Regions from separate parts of the Streptomyces sp. NPDC048111 genome, predicted to be linked through region 1. Evidence: riboswitches for the same ligand, from Rfam matches in the RefSeq annotation. Region 1 holds a riboswitch; each other region holds the start of a gene.

Evidence for each region. Region 1 has a riboswitch for cyclic di-AMP ahead of ACGF3I_RS01685 (transglycosylase SLT domain-containing protein). Riboswitches for the same ligand answer to the same signal wherever they lie in the genome.
Region 2: linked by a shared signal. The riboswitch ahead of ACGF3I_RS10750 (M23 family metallopeptidase) and the one ahead of ACGF3I_RS01685 (transglycosylase SLT domain-containing protein) in region 1 are both predicted to bind cyclic di-AMP.
Region 3: linked by a shared signal. The riboswitch ahead of ACGF3I_RS04170 (C40 family peptidase) and the one ahead of ACGF3I_RS01685 (transglycosylase SLT domain-containing protein) in region 1 are both predicted to bind cyclic di-AMP.

What each region holds. Positions count from the first base shown of each region.
Region 1 is NZ_JBIDBD010000001.1:370,811-375,071, reverse strand. It holds gene ACGF3I_RS01700 (hypothetical protein) at 1-388, shown strand, start outside; gene ACGF3I_RS01695 (RraA family protein) at 462-1,085, opposite strand; gene ACGF3I_RS01690 (carbohydrate kinase family protein) at 1,231-2,145, opposite strand; cyclic di-AMP (ydaO/yuaA leader) riboswitch at 2,548-2,731, shown strand; gene ACGF3I_RS01685 (transglycosylase SLT domain-containing protein) at 2,734-3,513, shown strand; gene ACGF3I_RS01680 (STAS domain-containing protein) at 3,861-4,261, shown strand, end outside.
Region 2 is NZ_JBIDBD010000004.1:120,591-124,851, forward strand. It holds gene ACGF3I_RS10740 (M16 family metallopeptidase) at 1-616, shown strand, start outside; gene ACGF3I_RS10745 (M16 family metallopeptidase) at 634-1,998, shown strand; cyclic di-AMP (ydaO/yuaA leader) riboswitch at 2,222-2,382, shown strand; gene ACGF3I_RS10750 (M23 family metallopeptidase) at 2,396-3,160, shown strand; gene ACGF3I_RS10755 (GntR family transcriptional regulator) at 3,332-4,006, shown strand.
Region 3 is NZ_JBIDBD010000001.1:940,648-944,908, reverse strand. It holds gene ACGF3I_RS04190 (8-amino-7-oxononanoate synthase) at 1-302, shown strand, start outside; gene ACGF3I_RS04185 (DUF397 domain-containing protein) at 310-531, opposite strand; gene ACGF3I_RS04180 (helix-turn-helix domain-containing protein) at 531-1,418, opposite strand; gene ACGF3I_RS04175 (ATP-binding protein) at 1,652-2,086, shown strand; gene ACGF3I_RS04170 (C40 family peptidase) at 2,145-2,618, opposite strand; cyclic di-AMP (ydaO/yuaA leader) riboswitch at 2,623-2,818, opposite strand; gene ACGF3I_RS04165 (hypothetical protein) at 3,144-3,452, opposite strand; gene ACGF3I_RS04160 (ATP-dependent Clp protease proteolytic subunit) at 3,459-4,088, opposite strand.

The DNA.
Region 1 (4,261 bases):
TGTCGCCGCCCTCCGCATCGGCGCCGCCACGCTGCCCCCGCTCGCCGGCGCCGACCTCCTGGCCGTACGCCTGTTGCTGCTCAGCCGGCCCTACGAGGAGCCGGTCTCGATCACGACCGGGCAACTCGACGAGGCGAGCCGCGCCCTGGCCCGCTGGCGCCGCGCCGTGGCGAACTGGGCCGCCCAGCCCTCGAAACCGATCCCCGCCGCCCTGAAGACCACGGCCCGTACCGCATTGGACGAGCGCCTCGACACCGCCGCGGTCCTGCGGCTCCTGCACGATCTGGCGACCGACGACGAGGTGCCGCCGGGAGCCAAGTTCGAGACCATGGCCCACCTCGACCGGATCCTCGGGCTCGAACTCGTCCGCGAGGTGGGCACGGTGTGAGTCGGCGACGAGCCGCCCCTTCAACTCCTCTTCATCGCAGGGGAGTTGCAGGGGCGGCGCCGTCCGGAAGGGATCAGCCCGCGAACCCTCCATCGCTCAACGCCTTGTCGATGCGGGCCCGGTGCGCCTCTTCCCACGCGTCCAGGGTCTCGGTGGCCTCCTTGGCGAGCTTGGCCCGCGCGTCGCGCAGGGTCTGCTGAGCCCGCGCGTGCGGGGTGACCACGATGCCCTCCTCGTCGGCCACCACCACATCGCCCCGGTGCACGAGCACCCCGCCGCAGCGCACCGGTTCGCCCAGCGGGGTGACGGCCTTCTTGGTGCCGGGGATGGGGAGGACGCCCCGGGCGAACACGGGGAAGCCCGCCTCGCGGACCTCGGCGAGGTCACGGATCACTCCGTCGAGCACGAACGCCGCGATGCCCCGGCGCTGGGCCACGGCGCACACGTTGCCTCCGGCGAGCGCGTAGTCCAGGTCGCCCGATTGCACGACGACGACCGTCCCGGGCTCGGCCCGGTGGATGGCCGCGTGCAGCATGAGATTGTCACCGGGCGGACAGCGAACGGTGAATGCGGGCCCGGCCACCCGGGGAATCGGGGACCACAAAGGGCGAATGCCGATATCCATGACCTGGTCGCGGCCGAGGAGATCGGCGAGCGTGGTCGGAGGAATGTCCTTGAATTCCGCGTGGTCGTTCATGCTCTTTCTCCTGTTGCGTGTGGCTGATGGGTCGACAAGCGCGTCAGCCACGTTCTGACGGGGATGGTGGAACGGAATTGACGGGGTCCCAGATGCTGGGGCGGTAGAGGCTCGGGCCGTGTCCAGTGCGAACTCGGAAACGTTCTCAGGCGGATTGATCCGCCGCCAGGAGGCGGTCCCGCGACAGGGGATCGGTGGCGGCCGGGGCCGTGCAGGCGTGGGCGCCCGCGAGCGCGCCGAGCCGTCCGCAGTCAAGGGCGTCCCGGCCGTCGAGCCGGCCGTACAGGAAGCCGCTGACATAGGCGTCGCCCGCGCCGTTGGTGTCCACGACGGGAGCGGGCGGCGCGACGGCCGGAACGTGCTGGGGGTGGGCGCCGCCGTCGCGGGTCAGCACGTAGGAGCCCGCGGCCCCGGCGGTGGCCACGACCGTGTCGGCGCGTCCTTCGCGGAGGATCTCCCGCATCAGCGCGGGCGTTCGGTCCCCCGCGCCCGCCGAGCTGAGGAAGACGAGGTCGGCCCGGAGCGCGAACTCCCGGTGGTGGTCGGCCAGTCCGTCCCAGTCGTGCAGATCGGTGGAGACGGAAACGCCGAGTTCCTCGATGTCGTCGAAGAGGAAGCGGGAGAAATTCATGATGGACAGATGGACATGGCGGGTCCGGCGCAGCCAAGGGAGGTAGAAGTCGGGCGGCATCCGCAGGTCCGCCGGGTCGCGGGCGTCGTAGAAGGACATCCGGCGGCCGTCCGCCGCCACCAGGTTCACCGCGCGGCGGGTGCCGGCCGCTGAGATCAGCGGTGCGAAGTCGACGTCTGCGGCCGCCAGCATCTCGCGCACCCTCGCACCGGTCGCGTCCTCGCCGATGCAGTCGAGCAGGCCGACCGCGAGGCCGAGCGCCCGCGTCCCGAGGGCGACGTTCGCGCCCGTGTGGCCGGGCCACTCCTCGATCGGGCCGACCTGCACGGAGTCGGCCAGGGGTACGGGCAGGGATTCGACCCGGACGACGGTGTCCACCCCCGTTCCCCCCACCACCAGGACGTCGTACCGCGCACCGTCTCGGATCACTGTTCCACCTCTCTGCCGCCGTCCCCCCGTGCGGGGCGGTCCGTGAGCATGATCGCGGACGGGTTCCGGGGGCGTACGGCCGACAGCCCAAGTGTCCTGAATGGGCGGTTATGTGGGGCTCGATCGGCGGCGCAGTAATGTCCTAATTGGGGGTAATGAGTACACCCCTCCTCTTTTGTCGAAGGGCTCTTCGGTTGCACCGCGGGCGAGTGAATTGGGTCACGTGCGGCGTGCGGGGCGGGCCAGGGCGGTCGACGTCAGTTCTGTTTCCCCGAAAGCGAGTTGGGGATTTCGGTGGGGTGCGGATCCGCTGTCCATTCAAGTTGATCTATATCCGTGAGTGCGCCGCATGAATTCCGGCCTTGTTTCCGCTCGGCCTATTCGTCTACGTTCACCGTCAATCCGGAAGGAACGCCGAATCCTGCCGCCGTCCGGAGCCTCCCACACACGTACGGCAGGAGCGGGGGACCCAGGTAAGCCGCCGAACCGGATTCCGGAACGGCTGGGGTGAAGTCGCGCATGCCGCGGCCGGACATCTCCCGTCCGAACCCGACAGCTCACCTCGTAGGCGACGGAGAGGAAAACACCATGCCTGCAAAGGGCAAGCACCGCCGTCCGAAGTCCAGCGCGTTCTCCCGCCGCCTCGCCGTCGCGGGCACCGGCGGCGCCGTTCTGGCCATGCCGGTGATCGGCGCGACCACGGCCTCCGCCGCCCCGTCGCACGCGGCCACCGCGGTCACGTCCGCCCCCGCCGTCGCCGCGGCCAAGACGGTCACGGCCGCGAAGGCCGCCCCCACGAGCTACTCCGTCGCCGCCGGCGACTCGCTCGCCAAGATCGCGGACGCCCTCCAGGTGACCGGCGGCTGGAAGCAGCTGTACCAGGACAACCAGGGCGTCATCGGCAGCAACCCGGCGCTGATCCACCCGGGCCTCAAGCTGACCATCGGCGGCGCCGCCGCGAGCACCGCCCGCGACGCCTCGGCCGACCGCGCCGACCGCTCCGCGCGGACGACCACGCTCGCCACCCCGGCCTCGACGAAGTTGTACGCGAACAACCTGGACGGCTGGATCAGGCAGTCGCTCGACATCATGGCCCAGCACGGCATCCCGGGCAGCTACGACGGCATCTACCGCAACATCATGCGGGAGTCCTCGGGCAACCCGATGGCGATCAACAACTGGGACTCCAACGCCGTGGCCGGAACCCCCTCCAAGGGCCTCCTCCAGGTGATCCAGCCCACGTTCAGCGCCTTCCACGTGCCGGGCACGTCCACGGACCTCTACGACCCGATCGCCAACATCACCGCCGCGTGCAACTACGCGGCCAAGACCTACGGCTCGATCGACAACGTCTTCGGGGCCTACTGACAGACCCTGTGGCCGGGCGCTCTCGGAGGCGGGGAGCGAGCGCCCGGCCACAGCACGGCTCATCGCCGGCCTCCGCACGGTCACAACTGACCGTGCGGCATTGCCTTTTGGGGGTTCGGCCGCGCGCCGGGCCGCCGCCTCCAGGTGCTCAACGCTGCCGCTCCCGGGTGCTCAAGCCGGGGTGGCGCAACTTTCGTTCACCCTCCGGAGTGAACAAATCGCTGGCTGCACGTTTCTGCATGCGCGGCTGTTCCTAGGGTGCTAGTGCGTCACCCCGGAACCACGGTGACTGTCCCACTACCGAGTACTCCCGCGCCGCGGGGGTCAGTTCTGGACCGGGAGCTGCCATGGGATCCACCACTCAGCCGTCCGTCTTCGCTCCCGTACCCCTGCCGCCGGGGCTGCTGCCGGACCGCAGCCGCACCGCCCGCACCTACCTGATGCGCGGGTTCACCGTCGTCGAGGTCCACGGCACCGTCGACCTGGCCAGCGCGCCCGATGTGCGGCTCCATCTGGACGCGGCCACCCAGCCCGCCGGTGCCCGCGTGATCGTGGATCTGCGGCCGGTGGACTTCTTCGACTGCTCCGTGCTCACCCTGCTCTGCCGGGCCCACCGCAGGATCCGCGAGCGCGGCGGCCACCTGGGCCTGGTCTGCGTACGGCCCTGGCACCTGAAGATCCTCGCGGCGGGACGGCTCGACACCCTGCTGTGCCCCGCGGCGTCCGTCGACGAGGCGGCCCTCGCGGC
Region 2 (4,261 bases), on a different contig from region 1:
CACCATCGGCGGCCAGCTGCGCGAGGTCGTCGAGGAGGACGTCCCGGCGCGCGCCCTGATGGCCGCCTACCGGCTGCCGCACGACGGCACCCGCGAGGCCGACGCGGCCGACCTGGCGCTGACCGTCCTCGGCGGCGGCGAGTCGTCCCGGCTGCACAACCGCCTGGTCCGCAGGGACCGCAGCGCGGTGGCGGCCGGCTTCGGCCTGCTGCGTCTGGCGGGCGCGCCCTCGCTCGGCTGGCTGGACGTCAAGACGTCCGCCGGCGTCGAGGTCGGCGCGATCGAGAGCGCGGTCGACGAGGAGCTCGCCCGGTTCGCCGCCGAGGGCCCGACCGCGGAGGAGATGGAGCGCGCTCAGGCCCAGTTGGAGCGCGAATGGCTCGACCGCCTGGGCACCGTGGCCGGCCGCGCCGACGAACTGTGCCGCTACGCCGTCCTGTTCGGGGACCCGCAGCTGGCCCTGACCGCCGTCGACCGCGTCCTGGAGATCACCGCCGACGAGGTCAAGGCGGTGGCCGCGGCGAAACTGCGCCCGGACAACCGGGCGGTCCTGGTGTACGAGCCCACCGCGGCCTCCGAGGCGGGCACCGAAGAGGAAGAAGGGGCGGGCCTGTGACGGACGCTGTCGTGACCATGGAGTTCCACCCGCAGCCGACCGCCGGCACCCCCACCCCGTGGGCCTTCCCGGCCCCCGAGCGCGGCACGCTGGCCAACGGCATGACCGTGCTGCGCTGCCACCGGCCCGGACAGCAGGTCGTGGCCGTCGAGATCTTCCTCGCGGCGCCCCTGGACGCCGAGCCGGAGGGCCTCGACGGCGTCGCCACGATCATGGCGAGGGCGCTGACCGAGGGCACCGACAAGCACTCGGCCGAGGAGTTCGCCGCCGAGCTGGAGCGCTGCGGCGCCACCCTCGACGCGCACGCCGACCACCCCGGCGTCCGGGTCTCCCTCGAAGTCCCCGTCTCCCGGCTCCCCAAGGCGCTCTCGCTGCTCGCCGAGGCGCTGCGGGCCCCCGCGTTCGCCGACGCCGAGATCGAGCGCCTGGTGGCCAACCGGCTCGACGAGATCCCGCACGAGCAGGCCAACCCGGCCCGCCGCGCGGCCAAGCAGCTCTCCAAGGAGCTCTTCCCGGCCGCCGCCCGCATCTCCCGGCCCCGCCAGGGCACCGAGGAGACCGTCGCCGCCATCGACGCGGCAGCGGTGCGCGCCTTCTACGACGCGCACGTGCGCCCCGCCACGACCGTCACCGTCGTGGTCGGCGACCTCGCGGGCACCGACCTGGACGCGATCCTCGCGGAGACCCTGGGCGACTGGAGCGGCGACACCGCCGAGCCGCGCCCCGTCCCGCCGATCACCGCCGACGACACCGGCCGGGTCGTCATCGTGGACCGGCCCGGCGCCGTCCAGACCCAGCTGCTCATCGGCCGCATCGGTCCCGACCGCCACGACCGCGTCTGGGCGGCCCAGGTGCTCGGCACGTACTGCCTGGGCGGCACCCTGACCTCCCGTCTGGACCGGGTGCTGCGCGAGGAGAAGGGCTACACGTACGGCGTGCGCTCCTTCGGCCAGGTGCTGCGCTCGGGGCCCGACGGCGGCGCCGCGATGCTGGCCATCAGCGGCTCGGTCGACACCCCCAACACCGGTCCCGCCCTCGACGACCTGTGGAAGGTGCTGCGCACCCTGGCCGCCGAGGGCCTCACGGACGCCGAGCGCGAGACGGCCGTGCAGAACCTGGTGGGCGTCGCCCCGCTCAAGTACGAGACGGCGGCGGCCGTCGCGGGCACGCTGGCCGACCAGGTCGAGCAGTTCCTGCCGGACGACTACCAGGCCCAGCTCTACGCCCAGCTCGCCGAGACCGGCACCGTGGAGGCGACGGCCGCGGTCGTCAACGCCTTCCCGGCCGACCGGCTGGTGACGGTCCTGGTGGGCGACGCGGCGCAGATCGCCGAGCCGGTGCGGGCGCTCGGCATCGGTGAAGTGAGCGTCGTCACCGGCTGATTGGGGCCGCGGGAGCCCGTCGGGGCGCCCGGGCCGGACAGGACGAAGGGGACCCCGGTGGCGGATGCGCCGCCGGGGTCCTCCCGTATGTCCGGTTTATTGGGGAGGTTGCCTGTCTGTCATGTGGCGTGCGCTACAAAAAGTGGCGTCTGTTTGGTGATTGAAAGATCAGCCGTTTAGCGTCAGTCCCGCTGTCCGTCTCGACCGTCGCAGCCGCGGCACCGGACAGTGATCGCCGAGTCCCCGTACGGCGCGAGCCAGGGGAGCCGGGGACCCATTCAGTCCCTGGGGTGAATCGGACGCCTCCGCCCGCGGAGGAGCCCGTAGGAGACCTTCCTGCTCCGAACCCGTCAGCTAACCCGGTAGGCGAGATGGAAGGAAAGGACACCGCCACTTCATGGCGTTCACCCGTGCCACCGGGAAGCATCGCGCGCCCAGCCGTATGACGCGCCGCAGCGCGAACATCGCGGGCATCGCCACCCTCGCCACCGCCGGCGTCGTGGGCACCCTCGCCTCCCCGGCCGTCGCCGCCCCGGCCCCCGCGACCGACACTGGTCTGACCCAGGCCATCGTCATCGGCGACTCCCTCGCCGATCAGCTCGGCGCCCAGGCCGACGCGCAGAAGCAGGCCGCCGTGAAGGCCGAGGCGAAGGCCGCGGCCGAGGCCGCCGCCAAGCGCGCGGCCGAGCAGCGCGTCAAGGAGGCCCGCGAGGCCAGGGAGCGCGCCGCACGCGAGGCCGAGCGCAAGCGCCTCAACAGCTTCGTCGCGCCGATCTCCGGCAGCTATGTGTCCACCGGCTACAAGACCGGCGGATCCCTGTGGTCCTCCGGCAGCCACACCGGCATCGACTTCCACGCGGGGATCGGCACCTCGGTGCACGCCGTGGGTCTGGGCACCGTGGTCGAGGCCGGCGACGGTGGCGCCTACGGCAACAACATCGTCATCCGGATGCACGACGGCACCTACACGCAGTACGGCCACCTCTCGGTCATCCAGGTCTCCGTCGGTCAGACCGTGGAGCCGGGCCAGCAGATCGCCCTCTCGGGCAACACCGGCAACACCACCGGCCCGCACCTCCACTTCGAGGCCCGCACCGGCCCGGACTACGGCTCGGACATCGACCCGATCGCCTACCTGCGCTCGCACGGCGTCACCGTCTGACGCGTCCCCCGCGCACACCGAAGGCCCCCGGCACGCCGCCGGGGGCCTTCGCGTTGGCCGGAAGGTATTCCTCGCCCGGATCCGTCATCCGGAATTAACACGGGCTGCCCTAAAGTCACCGGACCAGGCGTCGGACGACCGCCCTTCGCGGATTCAAGACGGAGGTTCGCCATGCGTATTCCCGCGCATTCGGTATGCACGGCCATACGCGACGACATCGTCGCGGGAGTGCACGAACGGGGCGTCCGGCTCACCGAGGAACTCCTGGCCCGCCGTTACGGCGTCTCGCGCGTACCGGTCCGCGAGGCCCTGCGCACGCTGGAGTCGGAGGGGTTCGTGACCACCCGCAGGCACGCCGGCGCCTGGGTGGCCGAGCCGAGCGAGACGGAGGCGGCCGATCTCCTCGAACTGCGCGCCCTGCTGGAGCCGTTGGCCGCCGCGCGGGCGGCCCGCCGGCGCACCGCGGCTCAACTCAAGGTCCTGCACGGCCTGGTGAGGCTGGGTCAGGAACGGGTGCGGCGCGGCCAGGAGGAGGATCTGCGGTCCCTCGACGGCTGGTTCCACGAGACCCTCGCCCAGGCCTGCGCCAGCCCCGGCCTCATCGCCCTGCTCACCCAGCTGCGGCACAAGACCGCGTGGATGTACGCCGTGGAGGTGGGGGAACCCCGCGAGACGTGGGCCGAGCGCGGCGCCCTCACCGACGCGGTCACCCGCGGCGACGCCGAACGGGCCCGAGCCCTCGCGGCCCGGCACGCCGAACGGTCCTTTTCGGCCCACCGGCTGCGCCCCGCACCGGCCGTGAGGACTTCGCAACACGACGACAACACGGCGGACGCCCGCGTTTGACGTGCCGGCCGTATACGAAGAAAAGAGCAGAGCCCGAGCGACCGTGGCCCCAGGGAATTCAGCGGCCCACTTTTCGGAATGCGGCGGCGCCGGCCGCTTCCGCTCAAGAACGAAAATGTCGTCCCGCAGAGACGGCCGAGGTTTTGGAGCGAGCACGGTCCGCGGGCGGGAGGGGGTTTTGGGGGCGCGGGGAACGGCGCGAGCAGCGCCCACGGCCCGCGGGCGAAAGGGGGTTTAAGGGGCGCGGGGAACGGC
Region 3 (4,261 bases), 570 kb from region 1:
AACCGGAGTTGGCGGGCCGGGCCCGGGCGGTCGCCGCCGAACTGCACGGCAGGATCACCGCCGCGGGGCATGCGGCGGTGCGCCCCGACGCGGCGGTCGTCTCCGTGCGCGCGCCCTCACCGGAGGCCGCGGTGGCCTGGGCGGCGGACTGCCGTGCGGCCGGTCTGGTGGTGGGCTGCTTCCGGCCGCCGTCGGTGCCGGACGGCATCTCGCGGATCCGGCTCACCGCGCGCGCCGATCTGACGGAACAGCAGGTGGACAGGGCGGTGGGCGCGATCCTGCGGACCGCGCCCATTGTGTGACGGTGCGTCAATCCCCGTTGCTGACAGCGGAGATGAAGCGGTGCCAGGCGGGGGCGCCGAAGAGCAGCGCGGGCCCGCCGATCCGTTGGGAGTCGCGCACGGCCAGTAGCTCGCCATTGAGCCGGGCCGTCTCGACACAGTTGTTCATGCCCACGCTGCGGCTGCTGCGCCACCACGTGACACCGGTGAGGGAAGTGCTGGAAGGAACGTGCGCAGGGTGTGCGGCCATCATGCCTCCCCACTCGCCACGGACTGGCCCGGTCCTTCCCGGGCGGTCCTGGCGATGAGATCCAACGAGTCCTCGGAGGAAAGCGCGAGTGCCTGAACGGTCTGGACCGCGGCACTGTACGCCTCAAGGTCTTCTCTCCGTTCGAGGTAGAGGCTACTCGTCAAGTGGTCGATAACAACCACATCCAGATCAGAAATGGCCGGAAACGAAAACATCATGAAAGGCCCCGTGAGGCCGACATAGCCGCCCGTCCGGAACGGGATCACCTGGAGCCGCACATGGGGCAGGGCGGCGACGTCGAGCAGATGCCGCAACTGCTCCCGCATCGCCGCACGGCCACCGACCCCGCGGCGCAGGACCGCCTCGTCGAGCACCGCGCTGAGCACCAGGGGCGGATCGGCCCTCAGCACCTCCTGGCGGGCGATCCGCACCTCCACGAGCGAGTCGACCTTGTCCGGCGGCAGCCCCGCGAGCGCCGCCCGCGTGACCGCCCGCGCGTACGCCGGCGTCTGCAACAGGCCCGGGACCACCGAGGTCTCCAGCGTGCGCGCCGTGCGCGCCTGCGACTCCAGACTGATGAAGTCGCGGTACTGCGGCGGCAGCAGCCCCCGGTACGCCTGCGCCCAGCCGGCCCCGTCACCGTCGGCCGAATCCGCCAACGCCCCCAGCAGCGACCGCAGTTGCCGGTCGTTCACCCCGTACGCGTCGAGCAGCCGGGCCACGTCCGCCGGCTTCACGCCGCTGCGCCCGGTCTCGATCCGGCTCACCTTCGACTGGTGCCAGCCGACCAGCAGGGCCGCCTCCCCGCTGGTGAAACCCGCCCGGTCGCGCAGCTTGCGCAGCTCCTCACCGAGCTTGCGTCTGCGCACCGCCGGTCCCTGGCCCATGACCGCCTCCTTCGCCTCCGGCGAGGGGTAAGTGTGGGCCCAAATACGGTCTGCCGTCGCAGAGTTCACCGCTTTGAGCGACAGATATATGCATATCTTGGTGGATCGCACCCGAGACCGGCACGATGAGTGGCACTCTGGCGCGAAGCACAATCCGAGGCCGACACCGTCGTCGCGAGCGCTCGACGCCACGAGTGACCAGCCGGCCCGGGTGGGAAAGGGACAGCGTCGCCATGGCAGACCACCTCGAAGCAACCGTCACTCTGCCGAGCGATCCCGCCTCGGTGTCCGCGGCACGGCGGTACGTCGCCGGGATTCTCACCGACTGGGGCCTGCCGCCCGACGCCGAGGCGGCCGACACGGTCCGCCTCATCGTCTCGGAACTCGCCACCAACGCCGTCCAGCACACCTTCGGCCAGTCGCCCACCTTCACCGTGGACGTCCATCTCGAACGCGAGGAGGAGCTGCGGATCGGCGTCACCGACAGCCATCCGCGCTGGCCGAAACGATTGCCCGCGGCCGTGCAGCAGGACAACGGGCGCGGCATGGTCATCATCCGCTGGCTCGCGGCCGAGTCCGGCGGGCGCCTCTCGGTCGCGCCCACCGCGGACGGCGGCAAGACGGTCTGGATCGCCCTGCCGTGGACCGTGTCGGTCCAGAGCGGCTAGGCGGGCCCGTCGCCCCTGGACCCGCCCCCGCCCCCGCCGCCGCCGGACCCGTCGCCCCTCAGCCGACCCGCCCGTACCAGACGCTGTTGCTCCAGATCCGTTCGAGACGGACGACCGTGCCGGTCTTGGGGGAGTGCCAGATCCGGTCCTTCCCCGCGTAGATCCCCACGTGGTACACCCTCGTGCCGGAGTGGAAGAACACCAGGTCGCCCGCCTTGCGGGTGGAGGCGCTGACGTGCCGGGAGCTGTTGTACTGCTGCTGCGCCGAGCGCGGCAGCCGGCGGCCCGCCTCCTTGAACGAGTAGAGCGTGAGCCCGGAGCAGTCGAAGCGGGAGGGCCCCGAGGCCCCGTACTGATAGGGCGAGCCCTTCTTCGACGCCGCCACATGGAGCGCCCTCGCGGCCACGGCGGCGGCGTTGGCCTCCAGCGGGCCGCCCGGAGCCAGGGACGTCGCACCCGTCACGGCGAGCGTGAGGGCGCAGACGGTGCCCAGACGGGCCGCCAGGGACGGGACGTGTGTCTGCGCGGTCATGCGCAACCCTTCGTCAAACCGCCTGCGAAGGATGACCTGTCGGGTTCGGGCCGGCGAAGACGCCCGGCCGCCTGCGCGGCTTCACCCCGAGGGACGGCCGGGTCTCGACCGTCCCGAAGTACTCGGGTCCTCCACTCCTGCCGGTCCACTCCTGTCGACCAGACGTCCGGGACGGCGGCAGGACTCGGCGTCCGCCCGGACCGCCCCGCCGGTATGGCGGGGGCTTGTCGTCTCAGGGATCTTCACGCACCGACTGTCGGATTTCCGGATCAAAACGGCTTTCTGTGAGCCTGCGCACCTCTGGGCCGAACGGGTGGACACGGCCGGCACCCCATTGCGGCAAACGGGTCAGATGAGCCCTTTACCTGCAACGGAAGGATCGATTCAGCACCCCGTCCACAGGTCGTGAGCGGCTCATTGGGGTCACTGAACGGATAGGCCCGTGGGCCGAACGGGGGTAGCCCGTCTGGTCCGTTTCGCGGACTCCCTGAGCGTGTCGGGCGCGTCCCGGTGTCTCACACCCCTTCAGGAGGCCGACCGCGGAGGCACCGTGAGCCGCCCCGCCCGCCGTTCCCCGTCCAGAATCCGCAGCGCCCGGGTCAGCGTGGAGGCGTGCACCCGCGTCTCACCGCGCAGATGCATCAGCGTGAGGGCGTCCCGCAGCGCGGCCGCCCGGCCGACCAGCGCCTGGGCCGCCCGCAGCGCCCCGTAGGTGTCGTGGCCGTGCGCCGGATTGATCCGGCCCAACTGGTCGACCACTTCGAGATAGCGGTCGATGAACTCGCCCTCGGCGCGGGTGAGCGCGGGCAAGGGCGGAAGTTCCGGTGGCAGCACGGCGCTTCACCGCCCGCGCAGTGAGGTCTTGCGGCTTTCGAGGACGTGGTCGGCGAGCCCGTACGCCACCGCGCCCGCGGCGTCGAACACCACGTCCCGCTCGATGTCGGCGGCGACCTGTGCGGCGGTCCTGCCGGTGTAGCGCGCCAGGAGTTCGGTCAACAGCGTTCGTCCGCGCAGGACTTCGGCCGCCTGGATCGCCAGGTCGGAGGGCTGGCCGCGCAGCGGCTCGTCCAAAGCCGGCTGCTGGAGCAGCACCCGTGAGGCGGGCTGGACCGCCCGCTTGCCGGGCGTGCCGGCCGCGAGCAGCACCGCGGCCACCGAACTCACCTGACCCAGGCAGAACGTCTGCACGTCACAGGTGATGAAACGCATCGTGTCGTGGATCGCGGTCATCGCGGTCAGCGAGCCGCCGGGGGAGTTGATGTAGAGCGAGACGTCCCGGTCGGGATCCGCGTGCTCCAGGTGCATGAGCTGGGCCATCACATCGTTGGCACAGGCGTCGTCGACCGGGGTGCCGAGGAAGACGATCCGCTCGTCGTAGAGCTTGGAGTACGGATCGAGGGTGCGGATGCCCGACGAGGTGCGTTCCTCGAACTGCGGGAGCACCTGGCGGGCGGCGGGGCGATGGGTCATGACGTTCCTCTCCTCGACGGGGCGGGGGGAGCTGCGGAAGCCTCTGTCGAAAATGTACAGGACGTACAGAACGTCATGAGTGTTCTGGGCGGAGATGCTGCGGCAAGGGGCGGGAAGGCGCAGCTCAGGGGCTGTTTCGCTGGGAGCGATCGTGGATTCTCGCGCCGTTTTCT